Regions from separate parts of the Weizmannia sp. WK01 genome, predicted to be linked through region 4. Evidence: riboswitches for the same ligand, from Rfam matches in the RefSeq annotation. Region 4 holds a riboswitch; each other region holds the start of a gene.
The links. A riboswitch is a leader RNA that binds a small molecule or an ion and turns the genes downstream of it on or off. The one in region 4 is predicted to bind S-adenosylmethionine.
Positions count from the first base shown of each region.

Region 1 (3,908 bases), 1.7 Mb from region 4:
CGCGCCATGCGTTTAAAGTGACATTGCTGGAAGGAGATGCGCTGGACATCCATATAGGCGGCCGTACAGAAACGTTGAAACCAGGCAGGACGGTTACCCGGCCGATTTCCGGATTGTGAATGCAGGCGTTCCTTTCCTTTACACAAAAAACAGAAAAAAGCGGCGGGACACTTTTTACAGTGGTTTCCCGCCGTTTTTATGTTTTCTTTCGGGCTTTTTCAGCGGCTTCTGTGGTGCAGTTTTTGTCATACGTACGGACGGGACGTGCCTCCATTCCCGTTTCAAAATGAGCCCGGGCGTCTATTTTGAAACGGGGAATCCCGCCGATCAGGGCGGATTCCCTGCAGCCGTTTGTCCATTATTTCACGGTTGTGCCCGCTTTCGTGTACGAAAAAGCCTGCTCGAAATCGGCAATCAGATCATCCGGATTCTCGAGGCCAACCGATAAGCGCAACAAGCTGTCGGAGATGCCGCGTTTTCTTCGGTCCTCAGGCGGCATTGCGGCGTGGGACATTTTTGCCGGATAGGACAGAATCGATTCTACAGCGCCGAGGCTGACGGCAAAGACCGGAATTTTTACATGGCTGACAAATGTCCGGAGCGCTTCCTCATCTTCCAGTTCAAACGACAATACCGCGCCCGGCCCTTGTGCCTCCAGCTTTTGCAGCGCATGCTGCGGATGGTGCCCGAGCCCCGGATAATACACGTTTCGCACAAGCGGATGCGCATCAAGAAAATGTGCGATTTTCACCGCTGACTGCTGCGATTGGAGCAGCCGCACATGCAACGTTTTCAACCCGCGCAAAACGAGCCATGCATCCTGGACGCCGAGCACCGCCCCGAATGAATTTTGCAAAAATCCGAGGCGCGCTGCCAATGCTTCATCTTTTACAACCGCAAGCCCAGCAACGACATCGCTGTGCCCTGCTAAAAATTTCGTCGCGCTGTGCAGCACGATATCCGCCCCGAGTTCAAGCGGGCGCTGCAGGGCAGGCGTTAAAAAGGTGTTGTCGACAAAGGTGAGCGCCCCGGTTTCCTTTGCCAGTTCACTCACCGCACGGATATCCGTCACTTTTAAAAGCGGGTTTGAAGGGGTTTCCACATAAAAAGCCTTCGTGTTCGGGCGGACGGCCTGCCGCACTTCTTCAAGGTTGGTCATATCTACAAATGTATGTTCAATACCAAGCCGGGTCAGGACTTCTGTCACCATCCGGAACGTGCCGCCATACACATCTTCGGTGATGACAACATGGTCGCCCGCCGACAAAAGCAGAAACGCGGTTGAAATCGCCGCCATCCCGGAAGCAAACGCGAAACCTTTGACACCGCCTTCGAGTTCGGCGATGACATCCTCGAGCGCTTCCCTCGTTGGATTGAGCGAGCGGCTGTAATCGTATTTACCGAACTGGTCAATGTCCGCCTGGTGGTATGTCGAAGCATGCTGGATCGGTACACTCACAGCACCGGTCGCCGGGTCTATTTTATGGCTGTTATGTAAAAGCCTCGTTTGAAAAGAATAATCTTCATTTGTCATCGTGTTTGCACCCCTTCGTGAATGTTGGCAAAAGCTTTTTCAATATCTGCAAGCAAATCGCGTTCATTTTCAATTCCGACTGAAAAGCGCAAAAGGCAATTGTCTACGCCTGAAGCAATCCGTTTTTCTTCCGGAATGTCGGCATGCGTCTGTGTAGCCGGGTAAGTGATAAAACTTTCCGTCCCACCGAGGCTTTCGGCAAATGTAATCAAAGACAGGCCGCGTAAAAACGGGTCGACCCATGATTCTTCTTTTACACGGAAAGAAAGCATCCCGCCGCGGCCCGGATACAGCACATCTTTTACATCCGGATGCGCGCTTAAAAATGCCGCCACAGCTTTTGCATTTTTTTCGTGTTTTTCCATCCTAAGCGCCAGCGTTTTCATGCCGCGCATCAGAAGCCACGAATCAAACGGACTGAGGGTGGCGCCGGCACCGTTATGGTACAGAAAAAGCTGCTCGCAAAGTTCAGCACCCTTTGCCACGATCAGACCGGCCAGCACGTCGTTATGCCCGCCAAGATATTTCGTCGCGCTATGGACTACAATATCAGCGCCTTCTTTAATCGGCTGCTGCAAAAGCGGGGTGTAAAAAGTATTGTCTACAATCAGCAGGATTCCGTGCCTTTTCGCAATTTCAGCCACTGCGCCGATATCCGTCTGCTGCATGAGGGGGTTTGTCGGCGTTTCGAGGAAAATGGCTTTCGTTTTCGGGGTGATTTCTTGTTCAATATTTTCCGGGTTGCACGTATTCACGTACTTACAACAAAGCCCCCATTTTTTATATCCCTGCTCCAGCAGGCGGTAGGTGCCGCCATATAAATCATCACTCACAATCCACTCATCGCCGGCCTGGAACAAAGATAAAACAGTGAAAATCGCAGCCATGCCGGAACTGCACGCAAACCCGCGGTCCCCGCCCTCCAGATCCGCAATCGCTTCTTCAAGCAACTGGCGCGTCGGGTTGCCGGTACGGGAATAATCGAAACCGGTTGACTGCCCAATGCCTTCGTGGCGGTAAGCGGTAGAAAAATAAACAGGCGGGTTCACCGCACCTGTCACGCGGTCACTGCGGTTTCCGATTTGTGCAAGTTTTGTTTCTGTATGATACATGATGGACACTCCCTCACTTAAAATCAAAAAGCCTTCTCCAATAAGAAGAAGGCCATTCCTTTCGTGCATGAACCATCTTCTTATCTTTCAAGTTATGATCCCATAACTTGCAGGACTTAGCACCTTTTCAACGCGTAAAAGCATTGAAGGTTGCTGAGGCTTCATCGGGCCATTCCCTCAACCTCTCTTGATAAGAAAACACCAATATGAAATTTGCCATCAACGCCGCAAAAGAAATTACACAACGAACCTAAAAATTGCTTACGTTCAATTTATCCCTTTTTTTCGGATTCGTCAAGCTTTTTTTAAATTTTGTTTTTCTTATGGATAATCCATATGGTGAGAAAATAAAACAGCAAAGATGAAAGGAGAAGCGTAATGACTCCGTCTGTAGTATTGATATACTCATTCCTGAATTTTGCTGCACTTTCTCCATTCACTATATTCGGCACATCCACAAATGTAAAAGGGATGATATGCATAACAGCATACAACTTTGTCTTAAATCCGCTCATCATTTCCTCAAAACAAAAACAAGCCACCAAAACGAGCATCAGAAGCAATTGATTTCGAATAAAGGTATTTAAAAACTGCGTGAAAACAGAAATAAATAATAGAAGACATAGGATTAGTAAAAGCGATCTGCCCAAAAACCGGGCAATTGAAATCCACAATACTTCTGTCCCGTTTAAATTGATCGCCACAGGGTACTTCCAACTCCCCAAATGGCTTATGATGCTACCAATAATGAGCGCAACAACCAGGATAACAATCGTGATGGCAAGGCTGTAAACAAATGAAGTGAAGATTCTCGCATCCAATATTTTCTTGAGCTTCACTGGCAAAACATTTACAAAATGATTAATACCGCCTTGTTTGTCTCTTGTTGAAATATCACCAATTAAAACTGCAATGAGAAGAGGCATTAAGAACGGGAATACGTAAAAAAGAATACGATATGTAAAGTTAATACCCGGGGTTTCGAACGACTCTATTACCGGATGAATATTTTGTTTAAGCAGAATGGTATTGAGCTGTATTGCTTTTTCTGTCTGCGGAACAATTTTTTTATTACCAAAAACAATTGTTCCGGCATTAATCCCAGCAATTAATTTTTTATCTAAAGCGATCTGCAATTTCAGTTCTTGCTTCCAATCCCCTGCTTCATGAGCTTGTATTTGTTCTGTACGAAGGCGTAACTCCTCCTGCAAACCCGCAAGTGCTTTCTTCTTTGCTTCACTCTTATTTGGATTTGATTCCAT
Region 1 covers NZ_CP109616.1:768,800-772,707, reverse strand. Annotated here, with positions in the region: gene OF158_RS03555 (glycoside hydrolase family 65 protein) at 1-119, shown strand, start outside; gene metC (cystathionine beta-lyase) at 359-1,534, opposite strand; gene OF158_RS03545 (methionine biosynthesis PLP-dependent protein) at 1,531-2,646, opposite strand; SAM riboswitch class I at 2,724-2,843, opposite strand; gene OF158_RS03540 (ABC-2 family transporter permease) at 2,952-3,908, opposite strand, start outside.
Region 1: linked by a shared signal. The riboswitch ahead of OF158_RS03545 (methionine biosynthesis PLP-dependent protein) and the one ahead of metK (methionine adenosyltransferase) in region 4 are both predicted to bind S-adenosylmethionine.

Region 2 (3,908 bases), 540 kb from region 4:
TTCAGTGCTTGAACTGTACAAGCTGCCGACAAGCCCTGCATAAATGGCAAACACGCTCCACCACAGCCCGGCCGGCCCTTCATTGATGGGCATTCTGTGGCCGAAAATTCCTTGCAAAAGGCCGCCGATCCCGAGTACAAAAAGCGTCCGCTGCACAAACAGGGCAGTCTCACCTGCACTGAAATGGAAAGCATCCGCAATGGCAATCGGGGCCGCGATCGACCCGGCGATCATAAATGCCATCCATTGCAGCGACGAAATCAATGTTTTCATAGACACACCGTTCTTTCCGTTCAAAAAATGGAAAATACCAGTAAATATAATTATAGCAAAACAGGTTTTACATTTTAAACATAATACACTTTGCGGACGAGGGAGGGATAGCGGGCATGGCGGATAGCGGCATAAACAGGGGTTGCAAACCGGACGGGGCGCGGGTTAAGCCATGTTTTTTGCCTCTATTTAAATGATATATATGTGGCAGGGGCTAAGCTATGTTTGGATCCGCAAAAAATTTCTGGGCGATCTTCATGCAGAACGCTTTTTGTTTGTCACTAAAAGAGTTGCGGCTGCCTTTACTTAGGCATGCTATCTCGAAAAAAATTATGATGGATAATTTTTGCTGGTGCTACGTGGTAGCGGCATGGCCGGTTATGTTGAGGAAGCGAGGTCAAAAGGTGTTGTTTCTTAACATAGAGCGCGTCTACGTTAAGAAAGCGAGCGAAAATAGCTTTGTTTCTTAACATAGAGGTCGTCTACGTAAAGGAAGCGCGGTAAAAAGACGTTGTTTCTTAACATAGAGCGCCTCTACATTAAGGAAGCGAGCAAAAAAGGCACTGTTCCTTCAAATAGAAGCGTCTATGTTCATTCTTTGCCAAAATTTGTTTAGGTAAAAACAATCCGGGCAATGGATCCCTTGCCCGAAAACATTCCTTATTCTGTGACGCTTACGCTGGCGCTGGCAACTGCCCGTTTGTGTCTTCTGATTGTATAGAAAATGAGGATGGCCCATATTGCCGCAATGGCTGTATAGGTAACGCCGTACCAGCCGCTACCGGCGCCCGCCATTTTTAATAAAGTTTGCACGTTGCTGAACACAATCATGCCGCTGACTATGACAGCCAGCAAATGAGCCGGCAGGATTTTAACCAGATAGGCTGCAATCGGTGCGGCGATCAGGCCGCCAAGCATGAGGGCGATCGTCCAAATCCAGTTAATCTGCATAGCGCCGAGGGATAAAAGGAAACCGATGCTTGATGCTAGGGATACGGCAAATTCACTGGTATCCACCGAGCCGATCACTTTCCGCGGTTCGATGTCATTTCTGGAAAGCAAAGCCGGTGTGGCGATAGGACCCCAGCCGCCGCCCCCCGTTGCATCAAAAAATCCTGCGACAAAGCCGAGCGGGATAAAAAATACGTTTGAACCGGTCTTCTTTTTGACTTTCAACGCCCCGCGCGCATTGATCAGAAACCGGATAAGAATATAGAGGCCAAGGGCGATCAGAAAAATAGAAATGTACGGTTTTAATGTGCTCGCAGGAAGATGGCTAAGAACGGTTGCCCCGAGAAAGGCACCGACAGCTCCTGGTACAACCAGTTTCCAAATGATCCCTTTATCGACATTCCCAAATTTCATATGTGAAACCCCGGAAGCCGCCGTTGTAAAAACTTCCGCCAAATGCACAGAAGCGGATGCGACAGCCGGCGCAATCCCGAAAGCCAGCAAAAGTGAGGTTGAAGTCACCCCGTAACCCATTCCGAGAGATCCATCCACCAATTGTGCGGCAAGGCCGACAAGTGCTAAGACAATTAATTTTTGCATGTTCATGTTCCCCGCTTTCTTCATCCATAAATTTGATTCATCCTGATGTAGAGGAATTATACGCATCAGGGCCTATCCTGGTTCAAACGGCCGGCCTTGCAGAAATAAAAAATCTTTCCGCCATTTTTACGGAAAGACAGCGAGTAAAGGATAAGCGCTTATCTTTCAAAATGGTACCCATTTTGCTGGAATTGGCACCTTGCTGCTCGCTGCAGGTTGCCGGACTTCATAGGGCCAGATCCCTCCGTCGCTCTTGATAAGTAATTTGTTGTTGTTTAAAATTTTATCAGAAAATAAATGGAAGTCAATATAATTATTGCAAGTTTTTTTATCGGATTTATACGAATGAGGGGATAAAGAAAAAACTCCCCATCAGATCACGCTCTGTCGGGAGTTTTTTTCTTTACGCTGGATGGGTTTTAAAAAGCAGGTCATCAGGACCAGGCGGGGCATCATGGCCGCTTTCATTCGCTTCACAAAACGAAAAAGAGTCCAAACGGGTTAGCGTGCCGCCCATTCTGGCAGTTTGATACGCGCTGCACACCCGTGCCTGCCCCCCCTCCGAGTGAACCGGTTTTATCAACACCGCTCGTTGGTGCCCGCTTATCGCGCAGTTGGATTTCTGCCTTCTCCCCGCCCAAGTGAACCGGTTTTATCAACACAGCCTGCTGGAGCCTATTCCTTTCCTTTGATTCTCAGTGACAGGACGACCAGCACGATTAAAATAGCGAGGCAGACGCTTGTTCCAATCGGATTGCCGCCGCCCAGCAAAAAGGACAGGAAAATGCCCGAGAGTGCAAGCAGCGCAATCCAGACCATGAAAGGATACCCTTTTACACGGAAGGAAGGCAATTTTGCATACGACTTCCGGAGCCGCAGTTCGGCTGCACAGATGGCGATCCAGACAAGGACGACGGTAAATCCCGGGATGGTCATCAAATAGCTGATGACCTCATCCGGCGTAAGATAGGCCAGAATCACGCCGGCTAAAATAAACAGCGAGGTCAGCAAAATACTGGTGAGCGGGACGCCTTTCCGGGAAATTTTTAAAAAGGCGCGCGGCGCTTCTCCGGACTGCGCCATGTTAAACAGTGTGCGCGAAGTGGCATAAATACCGGAATTGGCGGCAGAAAGAACGGCCGTTAAGAGCACAAAATTCATCACATGGGCGGCAGCAGGGATCCCGGTGCGGCTGAATACCTGCACAAACGGGCTTTCCACGGAAGAAACCTGGTTCCATGGGATAATGCCGCAAATGATCAGGATTGGCAAAATATAAAAAAGCATGACACGGACAACGGTCTGTTTAATGACACGCGGCAGCACTTTTTCGCTGTCTTTCGTTTCCGAAACGGTAACGCCGATTAGTTCCGCGCCGCCGTATGAAAACATAACGATCAGAAAAGCGCTGAACGTACCGTGAAGCCCGTTCGGGAAAAAACCGCCGTGCGCGGTATAGTTAGACACCGTGGAAGATGTCCCGGGGAATAAACCGAATAAAATCAGAGCACCAAGCAGGATAAAAACGATCAACGTGATAATTTTAATGCCGGCAATCCAAAATTCAAATTCGCCGTAGTACTTCACTTCAATTAAATTGATGCCGACCACGAAAGCAGCACAGAGCAAACTGAGTAGCCACAATGGCGCTTGGGGAACCCAGAATTGCAGGAAGCTCCCGGCTGCAAGCAGTTCCACAACTGTAACAATGACCCAGTTGATCCAGTACAGCCAGCCAATAATGAAAGAAACCCGGCTGCCGAATGCTTTGTGGATCAGATTTTGGACGTTTAAGCCGGGGTGGACGAGCGCCATTTCCCCAAGTGCTGACATGACAATGAATAAAAGTGCGCCGCCGATCAGGTAAGAAACGGCAACACTCGGGCCGGCAAGGCTGACGGTATCGGAGCTGCCTTTAAAAATGCCGGTTCCGATCATCCCGGCCAATGCGATGAACTGGACATGCCTTGGTGATAAGCCTTTTTGCAAATGATGTTTGTTTTTCTCCATTTCTATCAATCTCACTTTTCTGTTTTAGATAAACGCTTTTCAGTGCTAAAGCATTTATTCTATTTTAGCAGAAA
Region 2 covers NZ_CP109616.1:3,023,968-3,027,875, reverse strand. Annotated here, with positions in the region: gene OF158_RS14485 (purine/pyrimidine permease) at 1-273, opposite strand, end outside; gene OF158_RS14480 (sulfite exporter TauE/SafE family protein) at 934-1,830, opposite strand; SAM riboswitch class I at 1,980-2,087, opposite strand; gene OF158_RS14475 (amino acid permease) at 2,500-3,834, opposite strand.
Region 2: linked by a shared signal. The riboswitch ahead of OF158_RS14480 (sulfite exporter TauE/SafE family protein) and the one ahead of metK (methionine adenosyltransferase) in region 4 are both predicted to bind S-adenosylmethionine.

Region 3 (3,908 bases), 410 kb from region 4:
TGCTCGTCCTGCTCGATATGTACGGAACAAACCGGGATCCTGCCATTTGGGGTGACCCGGACGTTTTCCGCCCTGAACGCTTCCGCGACTGGGACGGCAGCCTGTACAACTTTATTCCGCAGGGCGGGGCAGACCCGGCAAAAGGGCACCGCTGCCCGGGCGAAGGCATCACGCAGGAAATTATCGAAGCTTCCCTTGACTTTCTTGTGAATGCCATCGACTACGATGTGCCGGCCCAGGATTTAAGCGTGCCGCTCAATAAAATGCCGACTTTGCCAGAGAGCGGATTTATTCTCCAACATGTGAAAAAGAAAACGCCTGCCGGTTGATGGCGGGCGTTTTCTTTTTTTTTAATCATCGCTTCCCAAAATGCCGAGAATTTGCAAAATGTAAATAAACAGGTTGATAAAATCAAGGTACAGGCTTAAAGCCAGAAGCGGGACCATTTCCTCGGAAATGCCATGGTGCTTCATTTGGTTAAAGTCAAAAACCACATACAGGGAAAAAACAATCGCGCCAATGAAGGAATACGCGAGCATCCCGGTTGAGGTTAACGGGCTAAAAATGCTGAATATTCCGATGAAGATCAATGCCAGCAATGCGACAAGCAATGCGGTGCTTAAAAAGCCAAGATCCCTTTTGGTAACGGCCCCAATGACACCCATCACGGCAAAAATGCCGAACGTGGAACCAAAAGCGAGCAGCACGACTTCTGCACCAGCCTGGGATGCATAATAAGCCACAATCGGATATGTCGTAATGCCGGAAATAAAGGTGAAGGCATAAACGAACATATACCCGACGCTCTTTTTCCTCCTTAACCAGAAAGCGGCAATGACCATTACAATTTCCGCGACCATCAACGGCATCATGAGCGCAGGCGGAATAAATCTTCCCGTATATAAACCCGCGGTTGCAAACAGCAGTGAAACAGCAAAGACGCCAAGCACTTTCTGGAACACAGGCCTTGATTGTACAGCCTCCATAAAACCCCTCCTTGTTTTTCTTAGTACTATTATATTTTCACATCGCCCCTGATTTCAATCTTTCCGTCCCATTTTAAAAAATAATGCGAGTGCCCTTGACAAAAATGGGCGAAACATTTAAAGTGTATTTAAACCAAATAATATTTAAAATTCTTATCCAGAGAGGTGGAGGGACTGGCCCTTTGAAGCCTCGGCAGCGGTCTTTTTTTAAAGAACTGTGCCAATTCCAGAAAGCAATTGCTTGAAGATAAGAAGAGCGGACGGTTCTATTTTGCAATCCAAACCTCTTCTTATTGCCGAAGAGGTTTTTTTTTGATGGGCCTATGCAGTTAAAAGCAATTTCTTTCTGCGCACAGCAGCTGTTTAAAAAAATATGCAGAAAGAGGGAATCATGATGACAAAAACATTAACAAAAGCGCCGTACAGAGCAGACATTGTCGGAAGTTTTTTGCGCCCGGCCCGGCTGCACGATGCGCGGGAAAAATTTGCAGCGGGCACCATTTCGGCGGAAGACTTGCGTGCAATTGAAAATGAAGAAATCCGCCGGCTTGTCGACAAACAACTTGAAGCCGGCCTTGAAGCAGTAACGGACGGGGAATTCCGGCGAAGATTCTGGCATACGGATTTCATGGAGCATTTGAACGGGGTGGAAGGGTATGTACCGAACCATGGATACCGGTTTGTTGGCATTGAAACAGAAGCTTATGACGTCCGGGTAACCGGAAAAATCTCCTTTAACCCGGACCATCCGCACATAAAAGATTTTATTGCGCTGAAAGAAATCGCCGGGGACAGGGCGATTGCGAAAATGACCATTCCAAGCCCGAATCAGTTTTTCAATGCCGGGATCCGCAATGAAGACATTTACCCGGATCTTGAAGAATACACAAATGATATTATCCAAACTTACCGGGATGCGATCAAAGCTTTTTATGATGCCGGCTGCCGCTACTTACAGCTGGATGATGTCTATCTTGCCGGCCTGTGTGCACCGAAACTGCCGTTTACAGACAGTGACCTCAAGAGGGAAAGATTGATTGATCTCGCTTTACATGTAGCTAACAGCGTACTGGAAGGTAAGCCCGATGACCTGACCATCACAACCCATCTGTGCCGCGGCAACTACCAGTCGAAATGGGCTTTTGAAGGCCCATATGATAAAATTGCCCCGAAAATCTTTGCAAACGAAAAAGTAGACGGGTTTTTCCTTGAATACGACGATGAGCGTTCCGGCGGATTTGAACCGTTAAAATACATTCCGGAAGGCGGACCGAAAGTCGTGCTTGGCATTTTTACATCGAAAAAGGGCGAACTTGAAGATAAGGAACTGATCAAAAAACGAATTCAGGAAGCATCCAGGTATGTACCGCTCGAACAGCTTTGCATCAGCACTCAGTGCGGCTTCTCCTCCACCCACCACGGCAATCTTTTAACAGAAGAACAGCAGTGGGAAAAAGTAAAATATATTGTGGATACCGCAAAGAAAATTTGGGGATAAACCGGAAAAACCCGCTGGGCAGCCAGCGGGTTTTTTATCCGTCAGGACCGTGATTCAAGCACGAATCCCTTTTTCTTTTCATACAAGCTGTTTGTTCATAATTGAAGCGCACAGCCAGCTTTAATGCGAATGCTGGGCACGACCAACACTCCGTCGAACCCCGTGTGTGCGGGCTGCTTCTTCAGCCGGTGATTTAATGAAAAGCGTAATCGCAAAAGAGATCAGGCAGAGAATCGTGATCGCATGGAATGTCGGCATAAAGCCCCCGAGAAGAGAAGCAATGACCGATCCGGATAATGCGCCGATGCCGAACCCTTGGTAAATCACTGAATAATTGGCGCTTTGATTTTTCAGACCGAAGAAGTCTGAAATAATAGCCGGAAATACGGTGACATTTCCGCCGAAACCGAAAGCAATCGCTGCAACACAGATAAAGAACAAGGCGAAATTTAAGTGGGCATAGCTTAAAACGGAAACCGCAATGGCCGTTGCAAGCAGCGTCCCTGATACCACTTTCATTCTTCCAACATGGTCTGATAAACCGCCGAGAATGAGCCGTCCGATTGTGTTAAAAACGGCAATGAGTGCAACTGCATTGCTGGCCGTCGCAACATCCAGCCCGACAAGCCTCGTGCCAATGTCTTTTACAAGGCTGATCAGATACAAACCACTCATACATGCAGTGAAGAATACAATGAATAAAAGGTAAGCTTGTTTCGTTTTGAGCATTTCTTTGATGGTAAAATCTTTTCCGGCCGGTTGTTTGGATACAGTACCGGATGTGGTTACATTTTCTGCTTCTTTCAAGAGGGAAGATCCGCCGGTGATCATGACAATCGCAATCACTCCCCAGCAAAGGAAAGCCTGTGTGACGCCAAACGAACTGAGGACGGCACCGTTTATAAACTTAAATACCAGGCTGCCAGTCCCGTACGCCCCGACGGAGATGCCTGAAACGAGGCCTTTTTTATCCGGAAACCATTTCATTAAATTGGATAAAGTCGTGATGTAAGCTGTCCCGTCAGCATAACCAACGATAAGCCCTGCCAACAGATAGAGCATCCAAAGTGTAGGTGCAAATGCACTCAAGATTAATCCTGCGCCAAGCAAAATGCCGGAAAAAGCAACCAAGCGGCGCAGACCCCATTTTGCCTGTAATTTTGTGGCAAACAACGTCGATACCGCAAGTGCCAGGCTTAAAATGGAAAATGTCGTCGATACGGCACTCAATTGCCATCCAAATTTATCAACAAGCGGCTGGTTAAACAAACTCCAAGTATAAACCGTCCCAAGCCCCATTTGCACAATCATCGTCCCCAATACAATCAGGCTGCGGTTTGCTTTTTGTTCTAACATGTCCGGTTCCTCCCGTTTCTTCTGTCCTTTTCTACAGCTCAAATTATAGTACGAAAATAAGGAGGGAA
Region 3 covers NZ_CP109616.1:2,896,787-2,900,694, forward strand. Annotated here, with positions in the region: gene OF158_RS13925 (CYP152 family fatty-acid peroxygenase CypC) at 1-329, shown strand, start outside; gene OF158_RS13930 (Bax inhibitor-1/YccA family protein) at 351-986, opposite strand; SAM riboswitch class I at 1,137-1,240, shown strand; gene OF158_RS13935 (5-methyltetrahydropteroyltriglutamate--homocysteine S-methyltransferase) at 1,381-2,484, shown strand; gene OF158_RS13940 (L-lactate MFS transporter) at 2,605-3,840, opposite strand.
Region 3: linked by a shared signal. The riboswitch ahead of OF158_RS13935 (5-methyltetrahydropteroyltriglutamate--homocysteine S-methyltransferase) and the one ahead of metK (methionine adenosyltransferase) in region 4 are both predicted to bind S-adenosylmethionine.

Region 4 (3,908 bases):
CTATTGTAAATTTATTTCTTTAAAAAACAAATGTATTTCCGCCAAAATTTGACGGCCAAATTCTGCACATGTAATATAGTTTAGCATGTTTTCCGCCAGTTTGCAGGGTTTTTGTTAAAAATGAGGCAAACAGGATTCCTTATTCCCGCCGTTTTATGAAAAAGAGCGGCCTGTATACCAGGCGCGCTCTTTTTCCTATTATTTTCCGATATGATTGCGGGCGAATTCGTTCAACGCCCCGGCTTTGTCCGTTTTTTCCCAAGGCACATCCAAATCATCGCGGCCGAAATGCCCGTACGCAGCGATCTGCCTGTAAATCGGACGGCGCAAGTCGAGCATTTTGATAATGCCGGCCGGGCGCAGGTCAAAATGAGCTTCGACCGCCTCGATCAGCACTTTTTCCGGCACTTTTCCGGTCCCAAACGTATCGATGGAAATAGAAACGGGCTTCGCCACCCCGATCGCATACGCAAGCTGTACCTCGCATTTTTCCGCAAGGCCTGCCGCAACAATATTTTTCGCAACATAGCGGGCGGCATAAGCAGCGGAACGGTCCACTTTCGTCGGGTCTTTCCCGGAAAATGCGCCGCCGCCGTGACGTGCATAGCCGCCGTACGTGTCGACAATGATTTTGCGGCCGGTCAGCCCCGCATCCCCTTGAGGGCCGCCGATAACAAAGCGGCCGGTCGGATTAATCAAATACTTTGTATCCGCATCGAGCAAGTGTGCCGGCACAACCGGTTCAATGACGTATTTTTTCATATCTTCCTGGATTTGTCCGGCGCTTGTGTCAGGATCATGCTGCGTTGAAATGACAATCGTATCAATGCGGGCAGGCTGGTTGTTCTCGTCATATTCAACTGTCACCTGTGTCTTCGCATCCGGGCGCAAATACGGGATCACTTCTTGTTTGCGGAGTTCAGCAAGACGGCGGGCAAGCTTGTGGGCAAGCGAAATGGGAAGCGGCATCAGCTCTTCTGTCTCATTGCAGGCAAACCCGAACATCAGGCCCTGGTCGCCGGCTCCGATTGCCTCAATCTCTTCGTCGCTCATCCCGCCTTCGCGGGCTTCCAAAGCCTGGTTAACGCCGCGCGCAATATCTTCGGACTGTTCGTCAATCGATGTCAGCACAGCGCATGTTTCCGCATCAAACCCGTATTTCGCGCGCGTATAGCCGATCTCTTTAATGGTCTTGCGCACCACTTTCGGAATATCCACATATGTATTGGTGGAAATTTCCCCCGTGACGAGCACAAGCCCTGTCGTGACGGAAGTTTCACAGGCAACGCGGGCATTCGGGTCTTTTTCTAAAATGGCATCCAAAATGGCATCGGAAATCTGGTCGCAAATTTTGTCCGGATGGCCTTCCGTCACCGATTCCGATGTGAACAAATGCCGTCCTTTTAACATCCGCTTTTCCTCCTTATATGGTTACATATTGGAAACGGTACTCATACCCTAAACTCGATTCATTTCATGTACAAAGCCAAAAATAAAAACCTTCCCCATTCATCATGAGTGGAAAGGTTTTGACTTCAATCAATCGCGCCTTTCACTCTTATCGTTCAAGGAAACATTCCTTGCTGCAGGTTAGCACCTTTGCCTGGAAGTCAAGCGGCAGCTGCGTTGCGAGCGCATTGCCTGTTCCAGAGGCGGGTTGCTGGGTTTCATCGGGCCCGTCCCTCCACCAGCTCGGGATAAGAGTATCCGTTCAAAGTAAAATCATACGCAATTTAGCAGGCGCTGTCAATGATTTTTTCGCCCTTCTCCCCTTTGTCCTCTGCATTTTTCCCGGAAAAAAGTATGTAATAAACGGATGAATATGTTATACTGATATCGTTTAAAGTGAAATAAGTTATTCAAAGGGGCGGTTTATGAAAATGGATCTGATTGGCGCTTCTGACGATTTAAAGTTTTTGTTGTCGGGGGAAAACGTACGCATGCAGCTTTCCGTGCCACAATTAATGGAAAAAATTATCGAACGGAAAGAAGCTGTACTGACAACGGAAGGGGCCATTTCTGCTGCAACAGGAAAATATACAGGAAGGTCACCGAAAGATAAATTTATTGTCGTCGACTCCGAATCAAAAGACCGTGTCGACTGGGGCAAAATCAACCAGCCGGTTTCTCCCGGCGTGTTCAACAGGCTTTATGAAAAAATGGTCCGGCATTTAAAAGGGAAAGACGAAATTTTTGTGTTTAAAGGTTTTGCGGGTGCCGATCCAAAAAGCCGCCTTCCGATCCAGACCGTGAATGAGTTCGCCTGGCATAATTTATTCGCGCATCAATTGTTTATCCGGCCGGATGCGGAGGAGCTCTATCAACACGATGCGCAATTTACGATTCTTTCCGCGCCGCTGTTTAAGGCAGACCCGGCGCTTGACGGCACGCATTCCGAAGCGTTCATCATGATTTCACTTGAACGCCGGATAATTTTGATCGGCGGGACGGAATATGCAGGCGAAATGAAAAAAAGCATTTTTTCCATCATGAATTACTTGCTGCCGCAAAAAGGCATCCTTCCCATGCACTGCTCCGCCAATACTGGGAAAAACGGCGATACGGCCCTGTTTTTCGGCTTGTCCGGGACCGGGAAAACGACGCTTTCCGCCGATCCGGAGCGCGCACTTATAGGGGACGATGAGCACGGCTGGTCCGACAGCGGTGTCTTCAATATTGAAGGCGGATGCTATGCAAAGTGCATCGGGCTTACGGAAGAAAAAGAACCACAAATTTACCAGGCGATCCGTTTTGGGACCGTACTTGAAAATGTGGTCGTAGATCCGGTGTCCCGCAAACCGCAATATGACAACAATGCACTGACGGAAAATACAAGGGCTGCTTACCCGATTGAAAACATCGGCAATATTGCCCGCTCCGGCATGGCCGGCCATCCGTCAACCATTATATTCCTGACGGCCGATGCATCCGGTGTCCTGCCGCCGATCAGCAGGCTGACAAAAGAGCAGGCCATGTACCATTTCTTAAGCGGTTACACTTCTAAACTGGCCGGTACCGAACGCGGCGTCACGCGCCCGGAAGCCGTGTTCTCCACTTGCTTCGGCGCGCCGTTTTTGCCGCTTGAGCCCGCCGTTTATGCGGAAATGCTCGGCGAGAAAGTTGACAGGCACAACGTCCAGGTATTTCTTGTCAATACCGGCTGGACAGGCGGCCCGTACGGAACCGGTTCCCGCATGAAATTAAGCGATACGCGGGCCATGGTCCGGGCTGCGATAAACGGCAAACTGAAAGATACCGAAACACGGCAGGATGATATTTTCGGGCTACACATCCCGGTTCATATTGAAGGGGTGTCAGATGACGTCCTTTATCCGGCAGATACATGGACGGACAAGCAGGCTTACCGTGAAAAAGCGTTCGAACTTGCAGCCCGGTTCAAAGAAAATTTCCGGCAATTTTCGGTGCCGGATGACATTGAAAAACTCGGCGGCCCGCTTATATAAGCATAAACGGGAGCCCGCATTTTAAATTAAAATGAGACTCCAATTAAATTGTGGTATGCTCATTTCTGTAAAAGCGGAAACGCTGCAGCAACCCAAAAGGTTACGGCGAGTACCAAGGGTCTGCTCATTTAAGCAAAAGCGGAAACCCAGTTAAAACCAGGTGCTTGTCTGGACGGCGCTGATTCCTTCCTGCACTGCCCATTGATGGTGGGCACCGGCCATTTTTTCCACAGCCTCGTGAAGGTTGAGCCATTCCAAGTTATGGCTTCCTTTGCGGGGCTGTTCCCATTTTCCTAAATAAAACAGGCCTTCATCCATGGACCGCGCGCCCGTTTCCTGTGCCGCTTTGCCTAAAAAGCCCGCGATTTCAAGTTCCGCGCCGACTGTCCGCATCAGGCAGGCAAGTTCAGACTCCCCGCGGCTGATTTCCCCACCCGGCAGCCT
Region 4 covers NZ_CP109616.1:2,481,886-2,485,793, forward strand. Annotated here, with positions in the region: gene metK (methionine adenosyltransferase) at 199-1,410, opposite strand; SAM riboswitch class I at 1,556-1,704, opposite strand; gene pckA (phosphoenolpyruvate carboxykinase (ATP)) at 1,875-3,464, shown strand; gene OF158_RS11875 (NUDIX hydrolase) at 3,615-3,908, opposite strand, start outside.